DNA from 2 places in the Pseudoalteromonas sp. N1230-9 genome. Region 2 is predicted to be linked to the other one. Evidence: predicted binding sites of a transcription regulator. Region 2 holds the regulator's gene; the other holds the start of a gene.
The links. The regulator LexA, encoded in region 2, represses DNA repair genes until DNA is damaged. The targets are predictions, from matches to a motif close to TACTGTATNNNNATACAGTA.

Region 1 (7,910 bases), 890 kb from region 2:
GTCGAGAAGTCGCTTCATCACCATCAATCTCAGGAAACACGTTATCTACACCATCTCTAAAGAGAAGTTCATAGCCTACAAGTTTCTTTTCTTTGTCTAGAATTGGTTGGCGCGCAGCGTAAAAGTACATATTTGAAGCAAATCCACATCAGTTAAATCATTTTTCCCCGCAATATATTGCATTGCGTTTGAAATAGCATTAGTAAAAGAGCTGAAACGGGGAAAAGTTGTTTTATTATTTCACTTTAGATCCTAAGACTAGGATAAATCGTAATAGAATTCTATTACTTGCGTCTAAATAATAGAAAAATTGTTAGCAAAGTGTTTGTTGCGTCAAAGCCGCTACCCATCGGCTAGATTGGAGTTGGAGGGTAGAAGCATGATATAGTCGTGAGTGATATCGGTTTTTACCCCAATAATGTCTTAAAATTAAATGGCTTGCGAGTCATTATTCGGATTAAAAGCCAACATTAATCAATAATTGGAGGCTAATTTGGAAACAGGAATGATAATTTCGTTAGCATTGTACTTCATCGTAATGTTGGGGATTGGGCTTTATGCTTACAAACAATCAACAGATGATGTATCGGGATACATGCTAGGTGGTCGTAATCTATCACCAAGTGTCGCTGCGCTATCAGCAGGTGCATCAGATATGAGTGGTTGGTTACTGATGGGTCTGCCAGGTGCAATGTACTTGTTTGGTTTAAGCAAGGTATGGATCGCAATAGGTTTGGTACTTGGTGCTTGGGCAAACTATTTTCTCGTCGCACCACGTTTGCGCGTGTATACAGAGAAAGCGAATGATTCAATCACCATTCCAGACTATTTTGCAAATCGCTTCGATGATAATAAAAATATTCTGCGCGTAATTTCAGCTATTGTTATTATCGTATTCTTCACATTATACACTTCATCAGGGGTTGTTGCGGGTGGCAAGCTGTTCGAAAATTCATTCAACATGAGTTACGAGATGGGCTTGTATATCACAACGGGTGTGGTTGTTCTTTACACATTATTCGGTGGTTTTTTAGCAGTTAGTTTAACTGATTTTGTGCAAGGTTGTATCATGTTCGTGTCGCTGCTTGCAGTACCGATAGCGACCTATACTATGCTTGACCAGCCGTTTATGGATACGTTAGCTAATGCTCGCTATGACTTATTACTAAGCTCTCCGAAAGAATCGGAAATTCATGCACTTAATATGATGGACTGGTTTGCAGGTGGCTCAACAATTGCCATCATCTCGGCAATGGCGTGGGGACTAGGTTATTTTGGTCAGCCACATATCATTGTACGCTTTATGTCTGTTCGCTCAGTGAAAGATATGCCGACCATGCGCCGTGTGGGTATGTCGTGGATGACATTATCGGCAATTGGTGCTGTGCTAACTGGTCTATTTGGTGCCGCTTACATGCTGGAAAACCAAATGCCAATTGATGACAAAGAAACTATTTTCTTAGTGCTGTCTGAGCTTATTTTCCACCCACTGATTGCTGGCTTCTTACTTGCTGCTATTCTTGCGGCGATTATGAGTACTATTTCGTCACAGTTATTGGTGTGTTCAAGCTCATTGACTGAGGATTTCTATAAAATATATCTCAACCGCAGTGCGTCTCAGAAAGAGCTTGTTTTAGTCGGCCGAATTAGTGTTATTTTGGTTGCGTTGTTTGCTATCTACTTAGCTTATGACCGTAATAGCTCTATTCTTGACCTAGTCAGTAATGCATGGGCAGGTTTTGGTGCTGCATTTGGTCCACTTGTGTTATTCAGCCTTTACTGGAAACGTATGAACCTTCAAGGAGCCATAGCGGGTATGGTTGTGGGTGCTGCGACAGTTCTATTTTGGATTTATGCACCAGTTACGATTGATGGGCAAAAGTTAAGTGCAATTATCTATGAGATAGTGCCTGGGTTTATTCTATCAAGTATTGCGATAGTTGCTGTGAGTTTAAGTACACCAGAACCTAAAGAAGAAATTACTAAATTATTTGATGACGTTGAGGCATCACTGTAATTTTTAATTAGACACTTTTGATTAGATACAAAAAGGGCAACATAGAGTTGCCCTTTTTATTGGATTTTTATTTTTAACCTGCTGCTTTTTCTTTTATATCTGCAACATTGTCGGTGGCTGATTTTGCTTTTTTAGGTTTTACAGGGGCCTCTTTAATACCTTTCAAAACAGCCATAAATTGGTCTTTTTCTTTTGCCATCTCAAGTGCAAGAGATTCAATTTGTTGCTCACTAAGTGGTACGTCAACTTTCTCAAGCATCATTTCTAGTGATTCAGCAATGTCGAGCATCTTGTCATATGCGTCAGCTTCTTTTTTAGTAGTAAACGTCATTCGCTCGACTCCGTTTCTTTCTACAACATATTTAACAACAACAGCCATGATTTCTCCTGCATTTAAGCGTGGCATTTGTAGCGTAGCAACGCCACTTTGATTACTGTTTTTATATACAGTAATCGTTTGTGGCGGAATTTGCAAGTTTGATGAGTCTATTTTTTGTGGTGATTATTTGACATTGCGGTCGGTTTTAGGTTTATTTAATGATGTCACCATTATAGAAACGATAGGGATGCAATAAGCGTTAGGTGATAATTAACTTAACTATCCATAATGGATATCACGGAGGAAAATATGAAACTATTATCAAGTCTCTTTCTATCAATAGGCTTAACTTTATTGCCCACTTTACCTATTAGTGCAGCTGAAGATAAAGGAGCTGTGCAAGTTAAACAGCAAAAGGTGAATATAAATAAAGCCAGTGTTGAGCAACTCACTTTGCTTCCTGGCGTGGGTGAGTCAAAAGCCAAAGCGATTATAGAACACCGAACTCAGCAGGGGCCTTTTAAATCATTAGAACAACTCAAAGATGTAAAAGGGATCGGTGAAAAGGTGTTCTCGCAGCTAGAAGGAAAAATTATTCTTTAAATAAGTAAACAGGGCGGTTATTCGCCCTGTTTAAACTCTTTAATTGCGACTTGTAAATGGGGGAGCGCAAACATGTTTTCTATCGGTGTTGTTATGAGTGGATAGCTCAGACCAGCTAGTAGCAGCCAAGGCACAAGCGACCAGCCCTGAAAATAAGCTAAACCTAAAAACAGGGGCGCTAAAAAAACAAGTTTACATACAGATAAAATGATCTTTTGTGTAGGACTTAAATGCGCAAGTGCAAGAGCAATAATTTGCTGACGTTGTCTTACTTTAAACTCTTTTAAAGCAGGAATTTGACTAGAAAAAAAATACAACATTACAACGACTTTTTAATTACTAAACGACTTGCTACAACAGCGATAAAAACAAGTGAATAGGCTGCAAAAATAACTTCCATCCACGCAGGCATACTCATTGACGCAAATTGCCAATCTATGTTTCCACAATCACCTGTTGCAGCAAAGAAGCTTGGGATCCATTCGTGTAGAGGCATAAAGCTTGGAAAGTTTGGTTCAAATGCACAGCTAAATGCAAACGGGTCTGTATTGTTTTGCATCGCGATGTGTTCTTTGGCAATAAAGTAGCCCCAAATTGAAGATATCCCCCAAGTAACAAATGCGATAAGTCTACATAGGGTACTTTGTGGGTTGATTGCGCCGACAATACCTGCACCAAGAAGGCCAAGCATAGCAAAGCGTTGGTAAATACACATTATGCAGGGCTCAAGTCCCATATTGTATTGAAAGAACAGCGCTGTTATTTCAAAAACAAATGCGGTTAAGGCGAGTAAAACCCAAGGTGTTCTTTTGCTTGCTAATTCAGCTAACCAATTCATGAAAGATCCAATTTTGAAGTGTTTTCAAGATTATGCTTAGGGAGTGCCTTGGGTGCAAGTGTCTGCGGTGAATATTCGTAACAAAAAAGGAGCTTGCTAGCTCCTTTTGGTGTTACGACTAGTTTTTACGTTAAACGCTGACAGCTTGTAAAGACTCGCTTTGGTAGCAGCCTAGAATACGAATATATTGGGTGTGCTCTTTCAGCTCTTCGAGTGCTTGTTTGACATGTAAATCATCAAGGTTAGCCTCTAAGTCTACATAAAAAACCTCTTCCCACGGGTTACCAGGTACAGGGCGAGATTCAAGTTTTACAAGGTTTATTTGATGATGCTTAAATACCATTAACGCATCAGCTAATGAACCAGCTTGTTGCTTGGTTGCCATGATCAAGCTTGTTTTTGTTGGTATTTGTTTAGAAACCTGTAGTGGTTTACGTGCAACAACAATAAAGCGGCTATGGTTTTCACTTTGATTAGCCAGTCCTGTTTTTACAACCTCTAGACCAACATTTTTCCCTGCTTGAGCTGAGCCGATTGCTGCGCTATTGGGCGTATCTAATGCTGATTGCAGTGCATGGAAAGTTGAATCACATGTTTCATGTTGAATATCACCGAGCCCTTGTACAAAGCGGCTACATTGGGCGAAAGGTTGCGGGTGAGCATAGATTTTATTTATGTGAGACAGTTCTGTGTCTGGCAGGGCAAGCAAACAATGTTCAACACTGTGGGTCACTTCACCAACAATAGATACTTGCGCATGTTGTAAGAGATCAAATACCTCATTAATACTACCAGAGCTAGTATTTTCAATGGGGAGTAAGCCGAAGTCAGCTTGTCCATTTTCAACGTTCCCTGTAATTTGTTCAAAGCTTGAACAGCCAATTTCTATTACCTTTCCTGGACGTCGGCTAAAGTATTTATGGCAAGCCAATTGACTATATGAACCTTGACCACCCAAGTAAGCGACGCGGTGTGTTTCACTCATCGCATCTGGGTTGAGGCTTTTTTGTAGCATTGCTTGCTGGTTGAGTACAGAGTCTTCAAGAATGGTTTGAAATACATTGTTAATGTAATAGGCATCTAAACCAAGCGACTTTCCGTAACCAATTAGTTTTTCGAGCAACGCTTGCTCACGTGCTTCATCGCGGATTGGTTTATTGTTGGCAATTTTATATTCAACAACGCTGTGGCTAATACGGCGTCGTTTGGCTAGTAAGACAAGTAAGTCTGAATCTATTTCATTTATATCATGTCTTAACGCATTTAATGTATCAATGCTCATATTGGTTTCCTCATTCCAAAACAGCGCACAAACAAAAAAGCCTCCCAAGTGGGAGGCTTTAGCTATTCGGTGAAATTATCTCGCAAACAGTTAAGCCTCCTCTATCTAAAGAAGCTAAAAAAAGAAAAGTAAGTGCGAGCGTTAATTTGTTTCATTCAGTTAATGTAAGAAGTGTGGTTTATAAAGTCAACTGCATATTGTACGTAATTTGCAAATCATCGGCTAAGTGAGGAAAATTCATCAATCTTCATAAAAAATTTATAAATCTAAAAATGAATCTGGTATATTTGCCTTTGGAGAACAAATAATAACAATTATTAATAAGGTAGCCTAGTGGTGTATCGACGCCCGCCATCTCGTTTTGGTGTGAATTCGTTAAGTATGAAGTTATCGCTGCTGATTTCTGCAATTTGTTTGATTGCAGGTATATGTGCAGCCGCTTTGATGCTTAAGTCAGAAGAAAAACAGCTTGTTTTTGAAGAACATGAGCTTTTAAAGCATTCGAGTGAACGCTTAAGCCGTCAATTCGACCGTTTAATAAAAACAAAAATCAATATTGCAGAGCAAGCAAACAATGTCGTTAGCAGCCAGCTGTTAAATAGTGAGTCTCATATACTCAGTAAACACAGTGCTGATATTAAGTTTGCAGTTGATGGCAGTGTTCGCAGCACCTCAGAAGATGGTTTATCTGCTGCCTTTATCCCAGAAGAAAACTATTCAGAATTTTACAAGCAATTGATCAACGACTCAGAGTCGTTATGGAAAATTGTTTCACCAACACTTATCCAAGACTTTTTTAATTTTTATCTAGTTACAAAAGATAACTTTATTCGTATTGCACCACCAAACTGGGCACTCAATGTACCTGGCGATTTTGATTTCACAAAAGGTGAAACTTTTAATTACGCTCAGAATGTGCTCAACCCGAGCAGGGAAGCTGTGTGGTCAAAAGTGTATTACGACACTATTTGGCATAAATGGGTGGTGAGTGTACTTGTTCCCGTTTATCGAGGTAATGAATTTTTTGGTGTTACAGGCAGTGATATTGCGCTCGAAACGCTATTGGCTCAACTGCCGATAGGAGATCGTGAGCAACACCTATTAGTATTCGATGCAAAAGGGCAGTTACTCGCACACCCAGATTTAGAAAAATCGATGCTAGAGCAATATGGTCGAGAAGGTAAAGTGTTACGAACAGAGGATTTTGTTAATCCTGACTTACAAAAGCTCATCGCAGAAACAATTCGCCTAAAATTACCTGAGTCAGCTAATTCATTTGTTCAAAATGACGAAACACACATTATTAATATTCGTAAAGTTGAGCATTTAAACTGGTATATCGGAATTTACAAAAAACGTTCTTCAGCATTATCTGCGTTAGAAGAGTTAAAAGTGAAGTTCTTTGGTTTGTTTATTCTATACGCTATTTTAGTGGCGCTGTTGTTGCATCAAGCATTGTATCAACTGGTACTTCGCCGTATCCATTCATTAGTAAATGCGGTCGTGAGTTTTGGCAAAGGTCAGCTACAAACTGAGTTTCCAAAAGCAAATAAAGACGAAATTGGTACACTAAATGGCTCTTTTAGAGACATGGCTATTGAAATTAGAAAGCTGATTGATGGATTAAACCAGCGTATAAGTGAAAAAGAGATAGCAGAGAAAGCTGCAAATAGACTGTCAAAAGCAGTGGCATTCTCAGGAACCGGTGTGGTTATTACCAATCAAAACTTTGAGATTGAATATGTTAACCCCAAGATGGTTGAAATGACTGGGTTTGAAGAGCGTCATTTCATGGGGTCATCACTTTTAAGCATTATTTCGCAGGAAATGGCAATTTTAGTCGATGATATTGATGTTGATCTTCGAAGTCGTAATTATTGGCGTGGTGACACTTTACTGCAAGGAAATGAACGTCAGTCAGTGTGGGTGTCGTTAAGTATTTCGCCTATTCGTGAAGACGCAGGAGAAATCACCAGCTATGTTGCCTCAGCACAAGATATATCGTTTGTAAAAGAGAGCCAGCGAAAAATGGAGCAGCTGGCATATTTTGATACGCTCACCGGCCTTGCTAATCGTACATTTTTTAGAATGCAGTTACGCAAGTCGATGGCACTTGCAGAGCGTGGTCATTATGCGTTTGCCTTATTCTATTTTGACTTAGATGAATTTAAACGTATTAACGATACACTTGGCCATGATGCGGGCGATCAATTATTAGTAGAAGTAGCAAACCGTTTGAAAAAACGCTTGCGCACCGAAGATACCATTGCTCGCCTTGGTGGTGATGAATTCGCGGTCCTATTAAGTGGTATAGAACACCAAACTCATGCTATGGAAGTGGCTAATACGATTCAAAAGACACTGAATGAGCCAATTAAACTCGGCAATAATGAAGTGATCATTAGTGGTAGTATAGGCATCACGATGGCGCCTTTTGACAGCCAAGAAGAAGATCAGCTGTTAAAGCATGCAGACCTTGCAATGTATGAAGCAAAAGCCAAAGGTAGAAACACCTATCACTTTTATAGCCAAGAGCTAAATGCCGCTGCCAATGAACGCTTATTCATCGAAAATGAGCTACGCACAGGTATTCGCGACAAGCAATTTGTTATTTATTATCAGCCACAAGTCGATAGTCGAAATCAACATGTTGTTGGTTACGAAGCGTTGATTAGATGGTTCCACCCAACTGAGGGAATGATCCCTCCAACAAAGTTTATTCCGATTGCTGAAGCAACAGGGCTTATTGTTGAACTAGGGGCGTGGGTATTACAAGAAGCGTGTGAATTTGCCGCACGTTTAGAAAGAAAAAATTTAAAGAATAACATTTCAATAAATCTCTCGGCGCGCC
Region 2 (7,910 bases):
AGAGCAAACAAACTAAGTGGATTTATTTTCATGATGTCTCCTTCTCATCGCAAAATACGCAATAACAACACAGGCCAAGCCAATTAGTAGCCATTGCACTGCATAGGCGTAATGTTTATCAGGACCCATCACAACACTTTTGTAATGGGGGGTTGCTAAGCCGTCTGCTTCTTTACGATAACCAATAAAGGCGTGTAACGGCTGCTCTAGTTGACGGCTAAAAATGGCTAAATCGACTCCCTGAATACGTTTAGGCCAGCCTCTTTCTGCACCAATCTCATCCGCTAAAGTAAAGCCTTGAAGCTGGCCTTGTTTTATTTGAACTGTCGCTGTAATAAGCGCACTGCTAGGCCAAGCCACTGCTGGCAATTGATTGCGATCAGCGGGGGCTTTGAGCCAACCAAAATTAACAATTAAAGGGGCTACTTCTCCTTCGATGCTTACAGCTGCAAGTAAGTCATAACCTACTTGCCCTTGATATATTTGATTATCAAGTAGCCAGTAATGTTGTTTATTAACCGCCCCAGAGACTTTGACCTGTAAGCCCGTTTTGTTAACACCATCGGGTAAGCTTTGCAGTGCTTGCCAATCCATAACACCTTGTTGGCTTGATACAGCGAGCTGACTTAATTGCTGCTGTTTTTGTTCACCGCGTTGATACTGCCAAACACTTAAACGCAAACAAATCAGCACCGCAAACACCACAACGCAAATTGCGATAATTGAACTAAGCTTTTGTTTACGCCATAAAATTAACTGCATCAAGGAAACCTAAAATGATAAAAATCATCATTGTGTTGTTATTGTTATATATTGTGTTTAACCTTTTTCGAGCACTGTTTGTAATGATGTCAGCAAAACAGACCACACGACCTATGTCACACTATTTAGGACGCAGAGTACTTTTCTCTGTTGTTGTGTTGGTGATCATTATTGCCGCAATGAAATTGGGCTTTATTCACACCAACCCATCACCTCTTCGTCACGCTACAGCACATACACAAATACAAATAAACACAGCCAAACCACATCAACAAAATGCCAATACCAAGCTGCGGCCTGAAACGCAAAATGCTTTTCACTACTAAAATGACCTTTGAATATACGCAACAGTACGACAAACAGAATTACCGTCCCCAAGGTCACGTGCATACCGTGAAAACCAGTTAATAAAAAGAACGTGTTACCATATACACCCGCATCTAGGGTTAAACCGAGATCCTGATAAGCATGCATATATTCATATACTTGTAAGCCTAAAAAAACGACACCTAATAACACGGTTAGCGATAAAAATACTTTTAGCGCACCTCGCTTATTGTTTTCCATTGCCACATGAGCAAAGTGAATAGTGACCGAAGAGGTAAGTAAAATAAGGGTGTTAATTAATGGGAGCCCTTGCCAGCCCATAGCCTGTGTTGTCTCACCACTTGGTGTGGTTAAAAGAGGCCATACGGCTTCAAAGGTTGGCCAAAGTACTTCGTTGGTCATGGCATTGTTACCAGCCCCCCCCAACCAAGGTACAGAAATCATACGGGCATAAAAAAGTGCACCGAAAAACGCCATAAAAAACATTACTTCAGAGAATATAAACCAGCTCATGCCCTGCCTGAATGAACGGTCCATTTGTGCTGAGTAAAGCCCCTTATGCGACTCTTCAATAACGTTCCTAAACCAGCTGAAAACCATATAAATTAATATCGCAATGCCTAAATACAGTACATATTGACCACTGCTGCCTTCGCCACTGACTTGCATTACAGTTAAGCCAGCACCAACAGCAATTAAAAACATCGCAATTGCACCGACAATCGGCCACGGACTTTCAGCTGGTACATAATATTTTTCGTAATTCTGACTCATTTTGTTTGCTCCTAATTAGCAATTAGCTTGGCGGCTTCATCGTTTTTAGCCACAACCTGCCCGCTAATATCAAACACGGTATAGGACAATGTCAGTTCTTCAACATCATCCGGTAGCTCAGTATCGACATAAAATAATAAGGTAAACTCGATTTCTTCACCTGCTTTCATAGGCTGTTGATCGAAGCAAAAACAGGCTATTTTATGTAAGTATTTAGCTGCTTTTCCTGGTGATACCGAGGGGATTGCTTGCATTATTTTGTCTGTGCTGCTGGTATTCTTAGCACTAAACTTAACTTCACGCATAGCGCCTGGCTGCACAGCAACACTGTACTGCTGAGACTCAACTTTAAATGGTGCTCCGCTTTGTGCATGTGTTGTAAAGCTTACATCTACCGAGCGTTCAGTATTAACTGTGTCACTCACTACAGCCTTCTCAAGAGAAGGTTTGCCATTTAAGCCCGTAACATCACAAAACACGTCGTAAAGCGGCACCAATGCAAAGGCAAATGCAAACATACCAAGGCATGCTAGCAGGAGCTTTTTGAGCAAAGGTGCATGATTCATTACTTAATCTCCGGCGGTGTCTCAAAGGTGTGGTAAGGTGCGGGCGAATCAACTTCCCACTCTAGCCCCTCTGCACCGTCCCATACCTTAGCAGGTGCTTTTTCGCCGCCTCTGGCACATTTAAATACCACCAGCACAAACAGCAGCTGTGATAAACCAAACGCAAACCCACCAATACTAATAATGGCGTTAAAGTCTGCAAATTGCAGAGCATAATCAGGGATACGGCGCGGCATGCCAGCAAGGCCAACAAAATGCATTGGGAAAAACAGCACATTGACACTAATCAGTGATAACCAGAAATGCCATTTCGCCAAGGTTTCGTTATACATATTGCCAGTCCATTTTGGCAGCCAGTAATAGGCTCCCGCCATAATAGAAAATACAGCGCCTGTAACGAGTACATAGTGGAAGTGTGCGACCACAAAATAAGTATCATGATATTGGAAATCAGCAGGTGTGATCGCGAGCATCAAGCCAGAGAAACCTCCCAAGGTGAACAATACGATAAAAGCAATGGCAAACATCATGGGGATTTCAAAACTAATTGACCCTCGCCACATGGTAGCGACCCAATTAAACACTTTTACGCCTGTCGGTACCGAAATCAACATAGTAGCGTACATAAAGAACAACTCACCCGCAACTGGCATGCCTGTGGTGAACATGTGATGTGCCCATACGATAAAGCTAAGCAGCGCAATCGATGAAGTTGCATACACCATAGAGGCATAACCAAATAGCTTTTTACGTGAGAAAGTCGGCACGATAGTAGAGATAATACCGAACGCCGGCAAAATCATGATATACACCTCAGGGTGCCCAAAGAACCAAAAGATATGCTGGAACATCACAGGGTCGCCCCCCCCTGCGGCATCAAAAAAGCTGGTCGCAAAGTATTTATCAGTGAGCACCATGGTCACCGCACCGGCAAGCACAGGCATCACAGCAATCAATAAGAATGCGGTGATCAACCATGTCCAAACAAACAATGGCAGCTTCATCCATGTCATGCCAGGGGCTCTTAAGTTCACAATGGTCACGATAACGTTAATCGCCCCCATGATTGAACTAATGCCCATTATATGCACAGCGAAGACAAAGAGTGCGGTGTTATCGTTACTATAAGTAGTCGACAGTGGCGCATAAAAAGTCCAACCGAATGCAGGGCCACCACCAGGCATAAGCAATGAAGCTAACAGGATTAAAAAAGCGAAAGGTAGAATCCAGAAACTCCAGTTATTCATCCTTGGCAAAGCCATATCAGGTGCACCAATCATCATTGGCACCATCCAGTTGGCCAATCCAGTAAAGGCAGGCATAACTGCCCCAAATACCATGATCAAACCATGTACTGTCGTCATTTGATTAAAAAAGTGTGGATCAACAAGTTGCAGACCCGGCTGGAAAAGCTCTGCACGGATCACCATTGCCATCGCACCACCAATTAGAAACATGGTTAGTGAGAAAATGAGGTATAAACTACCAATATCTTTATGGTTTGTTGTATATAACCAACGCTTGAAACCCTTAGCAGGGTGATGGTCGTGATGCGCATGCTCAGTGGCTTGCTCATTAATAACGTTACTCATTAGTTCGCCTCCGCTGCTGCATCAATCGCTGCTTGAATTTGACTCGGCTGGATGACATCACCCGTATCATTGCCCCAAGCATTTCGTTTATACGTAATGACAGCTGCAAGCTGCTTAATTGAAAGCTGTTTATCGAATGCTTGCATTGCTGTACCAGGCTTGCCATGAAGCACAATATCAATGTGATCTTTAACATCACCTAGTACAATAGGGCTACCTTTAAGCGCAGGAAATACGCCTGGTAGCCCCATACCTGTTGGCTGATGACATGCTGCACAGCTAGCCATGTAGACTTGCTCACCTAGTGTCATTAACTCTTCTTTCGCAAGTGTTTGATCAAGTAATGCAGCATCCGCTGCTGCCGCATTCGCTTTTTCTTGTTTGGCATCAGCTAACCAAGTTGCAAACTCATCTTCAGGTAATGCTTGAACCACAACAGGCATAAAACCATGATCTTTACCACACAGTTCAGCACATTGGCCCCGATAAACACCAGGTTCGTTAATTCGTGTCCATGCTTCATTGATAAAGCCCGGATTTGCATCTTTTTTCACCGCAAAATCAGGAACCCACCAAGAGTGAATAACATCGTCAGAAGTCATCAAAAAGCGTACTTTTTTATTGATAGGAAGAACCAGCGGCTTATCGACTTCAAGTAAGTAATTTGCTGTCTTTTCAGCTTGGTTATCTATTTGATCTTTTGGTGTCGACAAAATCGAGTAATAGGCAATATCTTCACCCATATATTCGTAATGCCATTTCCATTGAGAGCCCGTGACCTTAATGGTGATATCCGCCTTAGAGGCATCTTCCATGGCGATTAAGGTTTTTGTGGCAGGCACAGCCATGGCAATTAAAATCACAAACGGAATGGCAGTCCAAAGAATTTCAACTTTTGTGCTTTCATGAAATTGGGCAGGCTTTGCCCCTTTTGATTTTCTATGATGTATTAAAGCCCAAAACATCACCGCAAAAACGATGACGCCGATTACACAACAGATAATAAATATCGTCATGTGTAACTCATAAACATTATTACTTATATCAGTTACCCCTTTACGCATATTAAATTGACTATTTGCCAATACTAACTGCGGTAGAGACACTAATATAAGCCACAAGGCATAACGCATTTTACCCATGTGACAGCTCCTTTAGATGCTATTGCAAGACGCAAAGCGAAAAGGCGTACAGCTAGGTGCCCATTCGTATTTTTATTGTTAAGAGCAAACACGTACCAACACGACAGAAATCTGATACAAGCTCATCGTTTAACACCACAGCACATTATTTTGTGTCTTTTTAGTAAAACGGTGTTAACACAATGTATTAACCAATTAGTTAAAAAATGAACAATAAGCAAGTTTTTAATCTAAGAAATGTTTATTTTGGTGCAAAAATAACAACTATAATCAGAGCGTTATTTGTAAAAAAAGGAGAAGAGCAAAAACTCAAAAAGAAAGGAAAACTGCGCTATACATGGACTCCCAGCAACGCTAATGGGTCACAAATCGATGCTAAATAGGTAAAAAGCGGCGTCGCACCAAATTAAATCAGTTTGACGCACCATTTTGGAAACATCTTACTCAGTACAATACATCAAAACAAAAAACGAGCGTGACTGAGAACACTAAAGTTACTTAAGTATATTAGCGTTACATCCAATCAGCATTACGAATAACGCCCACTGCCAATCCTTCAATATTGAAAGATTCGTGTTCGAGATCAACTTCAATCGGTGCAAACTCGTCATTTTCTGCATGTAGGAGGACTTTTCGACCTGCTTTTTCTAAGCGTTTTACAGTCACATCTTCATCAACACGCGCAACGACAACTTGACCATTTTCAGCCACTTGTGTTCTGTGTACTGCCAGTAAATCACCATCCATAATGCCTATATCTTTCATACTCATGCCATTAACACGTAGTAAAAAATCTGCAGCGGGCTTAAACAAAGATGGATCAACCTGACAATGACTCTCTACATGTTCCTGCGCTAAAATTGGCTCACCTGCGGCAACACGACCAATTAAAGGGAGTCCTAGTTGTTCTGGCTCATCTTCTTCAACTAACTGAATACCACGACTCGCACCAGGCTTCATTTTTATCATGCCTTTTTTAGCCAGCGCTTTAAGATGTTCTTCAGCAGCATTGGCACTTTTAAAACCAAGCGTTTGAGCTATTTCGGCACGAGTTGGCGGCATGCCCGTATCTTTAATAAATACTTTAATAAGTTCTAATATTTGCGATTGGCGTTTCGTTAATGGGCGCATACAACTGGTTTTCCATACAGTACATTTAACTGTGAGTATATACAGTTATCTGAAAATCGCAAATTTAAATTAGCCACCTCATTTTGCTACAAAACTAACATTGAACAGCACAGTTATATGCAATATGGTAGTAGCTTTAATTAGCTTGCTAAGGAAATACCATGAGCATTTGGCACCAGCCAATCACTTTAGAGCAATGCCAGCAATTTGCACAAGGCATTACAGGTGAAGGAACTTTAATGAAAACCATGGGCATTGAAATAACCGAAATTGGTGATGACTACCTAGTTGCCACCATGCCCGCTATACCAGCCCACCATAATCCAATGGGGATGGTACACGGAGGCGCAAATGTTGTGCTAGCTGAGACTGTGGCCAGTTATGCGGCAAATTTTGTTGTTGACTTCGAAAAGTTTTATTGTGTCGGCCAAGAGATAAATGCCAATCACCTCAAAGCATCACGCAAAGGCGTACTTACAGCAATTACACGCCCTATTCATCTAGGGAAAAGAACATCGGTTTGGGAAATTAAAATTAGTAATGCGGCAGGTGAACTGTGCTGCGTATCACGTATGACCGCAGCAGTGGTAGAACGAAGATAGCGAGCTTAGCTCTGAACTGGGTAAATGGTAATTTCGATCCCTGCGCCAATGGCTGAAATACGTAATAAGGTATCTGCGTGCAGGGCTTGATTAAAACATTTTGGCGAGTCACCTGACTCAAAACCAATATCAAATGTTCGTTTTGAACACGAAAGCCACTGTTTCAATGCATTGCGTGAACATGACTCAATTAATTCGCATAATTGATTAATTGCTTTATCTGGCGTGCTAATGTCGGCTGTTGCTTCAATACGAGCAAGTTGACGATATTCATCTTTGTCATAATGTAAGACCATGGCGTTTTTCTTTAAATCAGCCACCAGTGCACTTATATCGTGTTTTGATTCAAGCTCCAAGTCTACATTTAAAAATTGAATTTCCGACATACCTTCGTTTTACCCTCTATTAATAGCGATTGGAACTTTAACGCAGTTTTGTCTATATACCAAATCTAGAATACAGTTAATGCGACATTATGCCGCATTGGCAGCCTAATTTAAGCTTTTACAATAGCACCTATACAAAAATAACAAGTGGTTTTCTATGAATAAACGTATGTTCAAATATGCCCGCAAAGTGCATAAATGGTTAGGTTACTTGCTCGCCATACAAATCTTTTTTTGGCTGCTGGGTGGCTTGGTAATGAGCGCCATTCCACTTGAAAAAGTACATGGCAAACACTTAGCTAAACGCAGCCTCAGTAATCCATTTAAAGTACATGATTACATGGCATCAATTGATGCAATAACAGCTCAGTTTGAGCAAATTAGTGATATAAAATACAGCCACTTACTCACAAAACCCACTATTGAAATTGCCACTTTAAACGGTACATTTACCTTTGATGGTATAACGGGTGAAGTAATGGCTAGGCCAAGTGAATCTGAGATTATTGAAAATGCTAAAGCACACCTACTCATTAGTGCAAAGACCTCTCAAGTACAGCTTTTAGCAAAAGGACCCAGAGAAATTGCATACAAAGCGAATGTTTGGCAAGTCAGCTTTGATGACTGG

Region 1: LY624_RS12000 (YebG family protein) is a predicted target of LexA. The motif match lies at 2,450-2,469, and genes of this name have one in related genera.

Annotation. Positions count from the first base shown of each region.
Region 1 is NZ_CP090419.1:2,567,753-2,575,662, reverse strand. It holds gene LY624_RS12010 (EAL and HDOD domain-containing protein) at 1-130, opposite strand, end outside; gene putP (sodium/proline symporter PutP) at 506-2,017, shown strand; gene LY624_RS12000 (YebG family protein) at 2,091-2,396, opposite strand; gene LY624_RS11995 (helix-hairpin-helix domain-containing protein) at 2,646-2,939, shown strand; gene LY624_RS11990 (DUF6170 family protein) at 2,957-3,259, opposite strand; gene dsbB (disulfide bond formation protein DsbB) at 3,259-3,777, opposite strand; gene LY624_RS11980 (chorismate mutase) at 3,908-5,059, opposite strand; gene LY624_RS11975 (bifunctional diguanylate cyclase/phosphodiesterase) at 5,393-7,910, shown strand, end outside.
Region 2 is NZ_CP090419.1:3,453,500-3,461,409, forward strand. It holds gene LY624_RS16200 (transmembrane cytochrome oxidase associated protein) at 1-32, opposite strand, end outside; gene LY624_RS16205 (SURF1 family protein) at 13-762, opposite strand; gene LY624_RS16210 (DUF2909 domain-containing protein) at 777-1,088, shown strand; gene LY624_RS16215 (cytochrome c oxidase subunit 3) at 988-1,863, opposite strand; gene LY624_RS16220 (cytochrome c oxidase assembly protein) at 1,875-2,429, opposite strand; gene ctaD (cytochrome c oxidase subunit I) at 2,429-4,021, opposite strand; gene coxB (cytochrome c oxidase subunit II) at 4,021-5,163, opposite strand; gene LY624_RS16235 (hypothetical protein) at 5,370-5,546, shown strand; gene lexA (transcriptional repressor LexA) at 5,677-6,294, opposite strand; gene LY624_RS16245 (PaaI family thioesterase) at 6,456-6,896, shown strand; gene LY624_RS16250 (hypothetical protein) at 6,902-7,282, opposite strand; gene LY624_RS16255 (hypothetical protein) at 7,440-7,910, shown strand, end outside.